DNA from 2 places in the Fictibacillus sp. 23RED33 genome. Region 1 is predicted to be linked to the other one. Evidence: riboswitches for the same ligand, from Rfam matches in the RefSeq annotation. Region 1 holds a riboswitch; the other holds the start of a gene.
What was found. A riboswitch is a leader RNA that binds a small molecule or an ion and turns the genes downstream of it on or off. The one in region 1 is predicted to bind thiamine pyrophosphate.
Positions count from the first base shown of each region.

Region 2: another riboswitch for thiamine pyrophosphate. It lies ahead of tenA (thiaminase II); the one in region 1 lies ahead of thiT (energy-coupled thiamine transporter ThiT).

Region 1 covers NZ_JACZDX010000001.1:1,072,201-1,077,647, forward strand. The annotation lists gene pknB (Stk1 family PASTA domain-containing Ser/Thr kinase) at 1-412, shown strand, start outside; gene rsgA (ribosome small subunit-dependent GTPase A) at 415-1,305, shown strand; gene rpe (ribulose-phosphate 3-epimerase) at 1,305-1,952, shown strand; TPP riboswitch at 1,974-2,080, shown strand; gene thiT (energy-coupled thiamine transporter ThiT) at 2,172-2,741, shown strand; gene IHV09_RS05645 (thiamine diphosphokinase) at 2,738-3,382, shown strand; gene spoVM (stage V sporulation protein SpoVM) at 3,487-3,567, shown strand; gene rpmB (50S ribosomal protein L28) at 4,055-4,243, opposite strand; gene IHV09_RS05660 (Asp23/Gls24 family envelope stress response protein) at 4,478-4,840, shown strand; gene IHV09_RS05665 (DAK2 domain-containing protein) at 4,856-5,447, shown strand, end outside.
Region 2 covers NZ_JACZDX010000001.1:1,362,690-1,368,136, reverse strand. The annotation lists gene IHV09_RS07090 (energy-coupling factor transporter transmembrane component T family protein) at 1-740, opposite strand, end outside; gene IHV09_RS07085 (ABC transporter ATP-binding protein) at 724-2,175, opposite strand; gene IHV09_RS07080 (ECF transporter S component) at 2,189-2,770, opposite strand; gene tenA (thiaminase II) at 2,772-3,476, opposite strand; TPP riboswitch at 3,562-3,669, opposite strand; gene IHV09_RS07070 (manganese-dependent inorganic pyrophosphatase) at 3,804-4,733, opposite strand; gene IHV09_RS07065 (glutamate synthase subunit beta) at 4,839-5,447, opposite strand, start outside.

The DNA of each region.
Region 1 (5,447 bases):
TCCTTTTACGCAAGTAGAAAAAGGAGCAACGATCTCTGTCGTTCTTTCTGATGGCCAAGAAGAATCAGAAGAGCCTCCTGCTGAAGAGGAACCACCCGCCGAAGACCGTACAGTGACAAAGGATATCGAAGTTAAGCTAGATAAGAAGGACAGAAGAGAACCAGTTACAGTAAGAATTGTATATTCCGATAAAAACGCTTCAAATGAAGTTTTTGTTGAAGAACAGATTACAGACAAAAAGAAATATCAGCTGCCTCTGACGATCGCTGAGGGAGGTTCTGCTTCTTACGTTGTATATATCAACGGAAAAGAAGAGGAATCTGAGACGATAAATTATGATGATGCTAAAAGTGCTAACGCAAGAATGAGTAATGATAATAATGATGATGAGGAAGGGGACGATGGTGATTAAGCATGCCTGAAGGAAGAATTGTTAAAGCGCTCGCTGGTTTTTATTACGTTAAGGAAAATGGTAAGGCCGAAGTTTTCCAATGCAGAGGAAGAGGTAATTTTCGCAAAAAGAAAGTAAATCCATTGGTAGGGGACTGGGTAGAATACGAGTCAAGCAACATTACAGATGGATACATTCTTGATGTGAAGGAACGCAAAAACGAGCTAGTTCGTCCTCCTATCGCGAACGTAGACCAAGCCATTCTAGTTTTTTCAGCTACTGAACCGGATTTTAGCACGCTTTTATTAGATCGCTTCCTTGTTCATATTGAAGCGAACGATATCTTACCTGTTATTTGTATCTCAAAAATGGATCTTATACAGAAACCTGAAGAGATCGAGGAAATCAACCATTATATAGAGGCTTACAAAACATTAGGTTATGAAGTCATTCCAACTTCGACAAAAACAGATGATAGTCTTGAAATGTTCTATCCACTTTTCAAAGATAAAGTTACCGTTTTTGCAGGGCAGTCTGGAGTTGGTAAATCTTCCCTTTTGAATGCGATCAATCCAGAGCTTATGCTTGAGACAAATGAGATTTCAAGCCATTTAGGCCGAGGGAAGCACACGACTCGTCATGTGGAACTCATTCTCTTTGGTAATGGCTTAGTTGCTGACACGCCTGGGTTTAGCTCGCTAGATTTCTTAAATATTGAAGCGGAAGACTTATCGATGTACTTCCCAGAAATGGACGAGCTTCGAGGCGATTGCAAATTTAGAGGGTGCTCACATACGTCTGAACCGAAATGTGCAGTTAAAAAAGGGGTAGAGGACGGAGTCGTTCCAAAGTTCCGCTACGACCATTACGTAAGTTTTTTACAAGAAATTAAAGATCAAAAACGGAGGTACTGATGATTAAAATAGCTCCATCTATTCTGTCGGCTGACTTCTCAAGGTTAGGCGATGATATAAAAGCTGTAGAAGAAGCGGGTGCGGATTATATTCATGTTGATGTGATGGATGGCCATTTCGTACCAAACATCACGATCGGACCACTGGTTGTTCAAGCGATCCGACCTGTTACAAAACTTCCGTTAGATGTACATCTCATGATTGAAAATCCAGATCGATACATTGAAGAATTTGCAAAAGCAGGTGCAGATATTATTTCTGTGCATGTTGAAGCATCACCTCATCTACATCGAACGGTTCAACTCATTAAACAACAAGGTGTAAAAGCGGGTGTGGTGATTAATCCAGCAACACCAGTCGATTCTATCAAACACATAATACAAGATGTTGACCTTGTGTTGTTAATGACTGTTAATCCTGGGTTTGGTGGACAAGCATTCATAGAGAGCGTAGTGCCCAAGATCAAAGAGGTGTCCGATCTCGTACAAACACAAGGATTGAACGTTGAGATTGAAGTTGATGGCGGTGTAAATCCAGAAACAGCTCGTCTTTGTGTGGAATCTGGTGCGAATGTATTAGTTGCTGGTTCTGCCATTTATGGGAAGAAAGATTTAAAGGATGCAATAAAAGCCATTCGTGGTGTATAATTGATTAAAGAAAATTAAATAAGCAACCACAGGGGGAGTCCTTTAAAGGGCTGAGAGGGGAGTGTTCTCCCGACCCTTTGAACCTGAAGCTGGATCATACCTGCGTAGGGATGTGGAGTCGTATGACTTTTTGAATGTATATCTAAAAAGCAACCGAGCTCACATGCCGGTTGCTTTTTTTGTTTTTCTGTTAGCATAGAAAATAGGGGGTTATCATGTATGAAAGCAAACAACATATCATTATTAACAGAAATCGCTATCATGTCAGCTTTATCATTGATTTTAGGCTTAATTAAATTTGCTGGTCCTTGGCCACAAGGTGGTTCTGTTTCGTTAGAGATGGTTCCAATCTTTTTAATGGCTTTTAGAAGAGGGCTAAAGGCAGGGGTGCTTACAGGCTTAGCTGTAGGACTGCTTCAGCTTCTTGTGAACCCTTACGTTATTCATCCAGCACAGATGATCTTAGACTATCCGTTAGCGTTCGCTCTAGCGGGCGTTGCGGGGGCATTTGCGCCGTCTATCACTCAAGGTGCCAGCAAGAGAACGTTCTTGATGGTTACAGGAATTTTCGTAGGTTGCTTGTTAAGAACGATCTCACATGTATTATCAGGAGTTATATTCTTTAGTGATCTAGCAGAAGAGATGAACATATGGCTCTATTCGTTCTTATACAACGGATCGTTCATGGTCGTTATTTTCGGGATTACTGCTCTAGTCGTTATACTACTAACAAACACAGCTCCTAAACTACTGCACGCTGCTCATAACGGTCGCCATCAAGCAGCATGAAGATAAGCATAGTTGCAGGAGGTCCGGAGCATTTGATTCCTGATTTGAAGCCATATGATCTATCAACGGATCATATTTGGATCGGTGTCGATAGAGGAACCCTCTTTTTATTGAGAAATGATATCTTTCCACAGTATGCATTTGGTGATTTTGATTCTGTTTCTGATGATGAGAGAAGAAGTATAATGAACTCTTCGATAAAAGTGAATCAATACCGATCAGAAAAAGATTCCACTGACATGGAGATCGCATTAGAGTGGGCGTTGAAACAGAATCCAGAACAAATTCTCATATTCGGTGCGACTGGTGGAAGGTTAGATCACGAACTGATGAACATCCAACTTTTATTTAAAAGTCGGAGTAATCTTGCAGATGTAAGGATTAAGGATACAAGGAATGAGATCTCACTTCATCTACCTGGATGTTATGAAATTGAGCAAGATCACAGATACTCATATATCTCATTTCTGGCTCAAAGTGAAGAAGTGACAGGTATCACCTTAGAGGGATTTAAATACCCGTTAGACCAAGCTAAACTTCAGGCTGGTTCATCGTTATGTGTTTCCAATGAGCTTGTAAATAAAAGTGGTACTTATTCTTTTGACTCCGGCATAATATTGATGGTAAAGAGCCGTGATTAAAAAATCACGGAATACAGGCCCCAAAGCACCTTTTTATAAAAAGGGGAATAAAGTATTTATTGTTTAGCTCTTATCATTTTTTATGGGCCTGGAGGAGGGGTAAGATGAAATTTTATACCATTAAACTTCCTAAATTCTTGGGAGGCTTCGTACGTGCCGTCTTAGGTTCTTTCAAAAAAGGATAACAAACAAAAAAAGCGCTTGTGCGCTTTTTTTGTTTGTTTTTTGAATATTTGGTTTCGTGTATAGTCGGTTTCTGTGAAAGTAGTTGATTTCCGCTCCAGGTTGCACGCTTTCCATGGGGCGAACGGTGAGCCTCCTGCCGCTTTGCGCCATTAGGAGTCTCCACCTGACCGCTTCAAGTTTGTCTCTCTGCTCCTGCGTCTACAAGTTTATGCTAACGAAGTGAACTTCCTCGTCGCATGCCTTGCGAGAAGCACCTCATGTTGCAGGCAGGCAACCTTACGCTCCAATCAACTTGCCTAAGATGAGAAAAAGAAAATACCCAAAAAGCAACAATCATTTAGAAAGAGTCTTTTAAAAGAGAATAATTTTAAGATTGGATGATTTACTGTCCAGTTTAAAGAAAATACTGTCCACTTGAATCTATTTTGGTCATCAAAGCGCTTTTTGGACAAAGAAAAAAACAGCAGCGGTTGCTGCTGTTTTTATTTATACACGTTCAACTTTGCCAGATTTAAGGGCACGAGCAGATACGTATACGCGTTTAGGCTTTCCGTCCACAAGAATACGAACCTTTTGGACGTTAGCTCCCCAGCTTTTCTTTGATTTGTTCATTGCGTGAGAACGCTTGTTACCAGTTTTAGGTCCTTTTCCAGTAATAAAACATTTACGAGCCATGTAGGTGAACCTCCTTTACAGCAAAAAAGCTTTGCATCAATTCAATCGTATGTTAAATACTAAATAATATTAGCATGACTTCAGTAGCAATGCAACATATTCGTAAAAGGTTTTCAAGTAAATTTCCTTGACAATACTATTTACATAGTGTGAAATGTAGTAGTCCTTTCAAAATAGGCTGATGTATAGTAAAATATTTGTTAGCCATTTAACAAATTAAAGGGGGATATAAGCATGTCCATTGAAATGAAAACAACCTATGGTCAAATTGATATTTCTAATGAAGTAATTGCCACTATAGCCGGTGGAGCAGCAATTGATTGTTACGGAATTGTTGGCATGGCATCAAGGAAGCAATTAAAGGATGGAATAACTGAACTTTTAGGACGTGAAAATTTCTCCCGAGGGATCGTTGTTCGACAAGAAGAGGATGAAGTACATATTGACATGTACATCATCGTTAGTTATGGAACAAAGATTTCTGAAGTGGCTCATAACGTTCAGAACAAAGTGAAATATACCCTGGATCAAATGCTTGGTTTGGCGGTTGACTCAGTCAATATCTACGTTCAGGGTGTCAGGGTGACAACCCCTTAGTTAGGAGGAAGTTTTGTGTCTTTAAAAGTATTAGATGGAAAAAAGTTTTCAAAAATGGTACTCGAGGGTGCTTCAAACTTAACACGGAATGCAGCAATGGTCGACGCACTTAATGTTTTCCCTGTACCAGATGGTGATACAGGAACGAACATGAACTTAACGATTACTTCTGGTGCAAAAGAAGTAGAAAAAAACACGTCTAGTCAAATTGGCGCTGTTGCCAGTGCTTTTGCTAAAGGCTTATTAATGGGAGCGCGCGGAAACTCTGGTGTTATTCTTTCACAGTTGTTTAGAGGATTCTCTAAATCAATCGAAGGAAAAGAGACGATTAACGCTGCTGAATTTGCCAATGCATTTGATAAAGGTGTAGAAACTGCTTATAAAGCAGTTATGAAACCAGTAGAAGGTACGATTTTAACTGTAGCTAAAGACGCTGCAAAAAAAGCAGTTAAAGAAGCTAAAAAATCAGACGATATTCTATACATTATGAAAGAGCTTGTTAAAGAATCGAAAGCTTCCTTAAACCGTACTCCTGATCTACTTCCGGTTCTAAAAGAAGTTGGCGTTGTTGATTCTGGTGGACAAGGGTTAGTCACTGTTTATGAAG
Region 2 (5,447 bases), 290 kb from region 1:
AGATAGGCGACTCCTATCAGAACAAGAAAATAGCATAAGAATATTAGATCATTTCTTGAAAAACCGACCTCATAATAGAAGGTCCTCTTTCTGTTTGATTGAAATCGTTTTGCTTCCATTGATACGGCTATTCGATAAGCTCTGCGAATACTTTGTGATAATAAAGGAATCGCAAGCCTTTGCATTCTTTTTAGAAAATAATTCTTTTGTTCTAATCCTCTTACCCTTTGAGCATTCATAATGATCTGGTATTCCTCAATCATGATAGGAATCAATCGTATGGCCGCCATAAAACTATAAGCAAACTTGGGAGGCAGTTTAAGTTGTTGCATGAGAGAATAAAACAGCATAACTGGTTTGGTAGTTAAAGCAAATATCAATCCAAGTATCGCAAATGATAAAGCTCTAAATCCTAAATGAATGCCTCTTATCAAACTCTCCTCTGATATTTGAATATATGCCCATTTAAACAAGATCGTTTCTCCCTTTCCAAATAGAATCATGGAAGAAGAAGTTGAAAGAAAAACAAACAAAAAGGGCAGAGATAGTAAGAGTAATTGTTTATAAGAATATCCTGTACCGAATATAAACAATGTTAAGATCACGCAAGAAAAACCGACCATAAAGTTAAGATAATGAATGTTGATGGCTAATATGAACAGACCCAATATCGTTAGTAGTTTTAGAGATGGATTTATGCTGTGTAACCAAGTGTACTTCCCACTAAATAATGAATTCATGCAGAATCTCCCTCTGTACGTTACCACCTTTATTGAGTTGAAGATTAGTTACAATTCTACCGTTCTGTACCTCCCATAACCGTGTTGCAAAACGTTCGGTAATATGATGATCATGTGTGACCATGAGAATGATCGTTCCTTTTTGACGCTCTTGTTCGATCATTTCCAAAATCTTAAACGTGTTTAAAGAGTCCTGACCAAAAGTTGGTTCATCAAGAAGTAAAATATTTGGCTTTTGTAAAAAAGCAGTGGCCACACTTAGACGTCTCTTCTGACCAACAGATAATTGATAAGGATGTTGCTCCTTTTTGCTTGTCAACTCCAGAGAAGAGAGTATCTCTTTTACATCGGATTCAATTTCTTGGTCGTTTTTTAATCCATAGGTTATTTCATCGTGAACTGAATTTGTTAAAAATTGATATTCAGGGTTCTGAAATACGAGGTAAAGAAGTCCAGAGATGTCTTTCGTTTTTCGAATAGGTACATCATTGATAAAATAGTCTCCAGATGTTTTTATGAGCTGCATCAGAGCCAATAATATTGAACTCTTTCCTGCTCCGTTTTCACCCATTATAGTGACCCATTCTCCTGAATGGATCACTAAGTGATCTACCACGATCTTAACTTCTTTGTTTCGATATCCTTTGAAAATCTGTAACTTCATGGTGTTTGAAAGTTCTTTCTTGTTATTCATGATTGGTTCTCGTTTATAATCATCCCATGCACCAGGGTACCAAATTCCAAACTCTTTGATCTTTTCCTTATAATGAGTAAAGACCATTGAAGTGTTTCCATCAGCTAGAATTTCTCCATCTGGAGTAAATACAATGAGACGATCAGCAAAATCTAGGATTTTCTCAATTTTATGTTCAACAATGATCAACGTCTTATCTTTCCATATTCTTTTTACCGTTTCCCAAATTTGTTCTGTACCCTTTTCATCAATAAAAGCAGTTGGTTCATCTAAAAATATTACATCTGGTTTCAGTGCTAATACAGATGCAATCGCTAATCGTTGCTTCATTCCACCAGATAGATGTTGAATCGGTGTATGAATGTTCTCAAGCTCAAGACCAACCTCTTTTAATAAAGAACAAATCTTGCTAGACATCTCTTCTCGAGGCACTTCCAAGTTCTCAAGAACAAATGCTAATTCTTCATCAACATAAGGCATACAGAACTGAGTATCAGGATCTTGAAATACAAATCCCCATTGATCAGGGATTTGTATTTCATCACATTTCATAGGAATATCAATTGTTCGTGGTACGAGTCCAGACAGAACCTGCAACAATGTGGATTTGCCACATCCAGAGGTGCCAAGAAGAAGCACTTTTTCACCACGATTAATAGACAAACTCATATCTCTAAACAGCAATTTTGATTCGTCCGGAAACTTTAATCTCAGATTTCTCACAGAAGTTACGCTTGTCATCCAACCACCTCAGTTATTGATCTAACGCTTCATGATCCTTTTTTGACGAAGATCGTACTAAATTCGTCACACCTGTAGCCTCTAAAGCTTTTGCGATAGAAACGGCAAACAATCCTGTAAACAAGATAGAACCGATTATTCTAAATACGATAAATAATGTTAGATTCCATGTTGAAAGATCACCGATATATCCTTTGTAAAAGTCCATGATTAAAGATCCTGCACATGAACCTAGTGCAGCAAGTGAGATGACGAAAAGATCAAATCGTTTATAACGAAATGCGAATAGGATAAATTCTGCAAACAATCCTTGAATGAGTCCGTATAGTAACACTTCAAGTCCAAATTCAGATCCCATCAAAAATTCTCCTGAAGAAGCAGCAATTTCAGCCAATAAGGCAACTCCAGGCTTTCGAATGATTAGGAATGCAACGGTCGCCGCCATGAACCACATCCCATATATCAACTGATCGATGTGAAGGCCAAACGGTTTTACGGCATAATATAGAGGTCCCCAAATCTTATACAGTATGCCAAATGCGATAGAGATTACGATTGTTACAAGGATATCCGTTAACTTTAACCCCTTTTGCATACTACCCTTCACTCCCGATCGTCGACGTGGTCAGGCTGAATGGAATCGGCCATTTTTCCAATGTATAAGCCATCTCCCAGAAGGAATACTCATACTGACAACTGATCAAGAAATGTTGAATCATCTTATTTCTCTCTACATCGCTTGCTTTTTCAGCCAATTGATTCAGTCTATCAATCTGCTCTTGTACAAGTTCTGTGAACCATTCACCGCCATATGCAGCGATCCACTCTTGATAGATGGGTTCTTGTGGTGTCGCCCCTTTGAATGTTTCACCAATCTCTTGATAGATCCAATAACAAGGCAGAATGGCTGCGATAATTTCTCCCAAACTTCCAGACTCTGCAACTCGGTAAAGGTGAGATGTATAATGGTAAGCAGTGGGAGCAGGTTCAAAATCAGCTAGTTCTTCTTCTGTCACTCCAAGCTGTTTCATAAATGTCTCATGAAGTCCTAACTCCGCGTCATTTGTACCTTGTGCATGTGCTGCCATTCTAGAAGTCGTATACAAATCCTCAGCTCTTGCAGCCCCCATCGCTTGTATTCTTGCAAAATGAGATAAATAATACGAATCTTGTAATACATAGTACCTAAACCGTTCTAAAGAAAGGTCACCATCTGCAATTCCCTTCACAAATGGATGTTGAAGGTTCGCTTCCCAAATAGAAGCCGCTCTTTCTCGCAAGATATCAGTAAATGTGTTCATATGAATCCTCCTTGTTTTATCCAACAAAAAAACCACTCTCAGCTAAGAAAGTGGTTGTATATGGAGAATTCAAAACAGGAATAAAGACTCCGCAACACCACTTCCCTACGCTGGTATAATCCAGATCAGGTTCTAAGAGTCTCAAAGTCGCACTTTGATCTCAGCCTTATAAAAGGCACCCCTAGTGGTTCGTTTTTATATAGTTGGTTTCTGTCTTAAATGATAGCAGTCTCTTTTAGATTGTCAACTATTTTTAGAAACACGACCTTTGTATAACAAAGTAAAAGGGCAAAGCCGTAGTATGGCATTACCCTTTAAAATCTTCATTTATTTGCTCATCGCTTCTGTTAAAACAGGTACGATTTGTTTTTTACGAGAAACAACACCTTTAAGGATGGCTGTGTTGTTTTCTAATTTAACGTTATAAGCTTCTTCAACAGATTGTGATCTCTTACCAAGAGCTAACGCTGTCGAGTCATTTGTTAAAATATCTGTTACCACAAACATAAACAGGTCTAGACCTTTGTCTGCAATCACTTTCGTAATCGCTGATTCCAAGTCTTCTTGATGCTTTAATACATCGCTAGCATCAACCGTATTCACTTGAGCAACTTCAATTTTGTTTTCACCAATATTAAATTCTTTAGCATCAAGTGAAATCAATTCTTCAACAGATTTATCACTTAAGTCAGCACCTGCTTTTAGCATTTCTAGACCGTACTTTTCCGCATCTACACCAGCAATTTCAGCAAGCTCGCGTGCTGCGGCAACATCTTCTTCTGTACAAGTAGGTGATTTAAACAACAATGAGTCAGAAATAATGGCAGAAAGCATAAGTCCGGCAATGTTCTTCTCAACTTGAACGCCTTTCTCTTTGTACATCTTGTTTAAGATTGTAGCTGTACAGCCAACAGGTTCAGCACGATAGTATAAAGGATCGCTTGTTTCAAAATTCGCGATACGATGATGGTCAATAACTTCTAATACTCTTACTTTGTCAATGTCATTTGCACTTTGTTGACGTTCATTATGGTCAACTAAGATTACCGCGTTTGCTTCAGCAGAGACATGTTCAACTAAACGCGGAAGTTCAGCTTTAAAATAATCTAATGCATATTGTGTTTCACCATTGATCTCACCTAGGCGAATAGCTTCTACGTTTTGTCCTAATTTAGTTTTCAAGTCAGCGTAAACGAGAGCTGATGTAATCGTGTCAGTATCTGGATTTTTGTGTCCAAAAATAAGTACTTTTTCCATGCGTCTACTCCTTATAAATAAAAGAATTGTTTTAGCCTAAGCCCTATTTTATCATAGATAAAAAGCTTTTGGCTTTTGGAGTTTATTGTAGCATGGAAAAAAGTATTAAGGCAAAACCGTACTTCCCATCAACGATAGATCCACTTGACGTGCACAATCACGTCCTTCTTGGATCGCCCAAACGATTAAACTTTGACCACGTCTAGAATCACCTGCTGCAAATACTCCATCTACATTTGTTCTATAGTCACCATGTTTAGCATCTACTTTGTTATGTTTGACTTCAACACCAAATTCTTTTAAGACTGGCAGTTCTGTACCCTCAAAACCGATCGCGATGAAAACAAGATCAGCTGGCCAGATTTTTTCAGATCCAGGAATTTCTTCAAAAACCATATTTCCTGCATCATCTGATGTTCTTTTCATCTGAATCGTATGAAGTTCTTTTAATCGACCATTATGATCTGATACGATTTTTTTCGTTTGAACGGAGTACTCTCTTGGATCATGTCCGTATTGAGCAGTAGCTTCTTCATAGGCATAATCCATTGTGAAAATGTTAGGTTGCTCTGGCCACATGTTTGCATCACTGCGCACATCAGGAAGTTTAGGGTGCTTACCAAATTGAACTACACTCTTACACTTTTGTCGAAGAGCCGTTGCCACACAGTCAGCACCAGTATCGCCACCACCAATTACGATTACATTTTTACC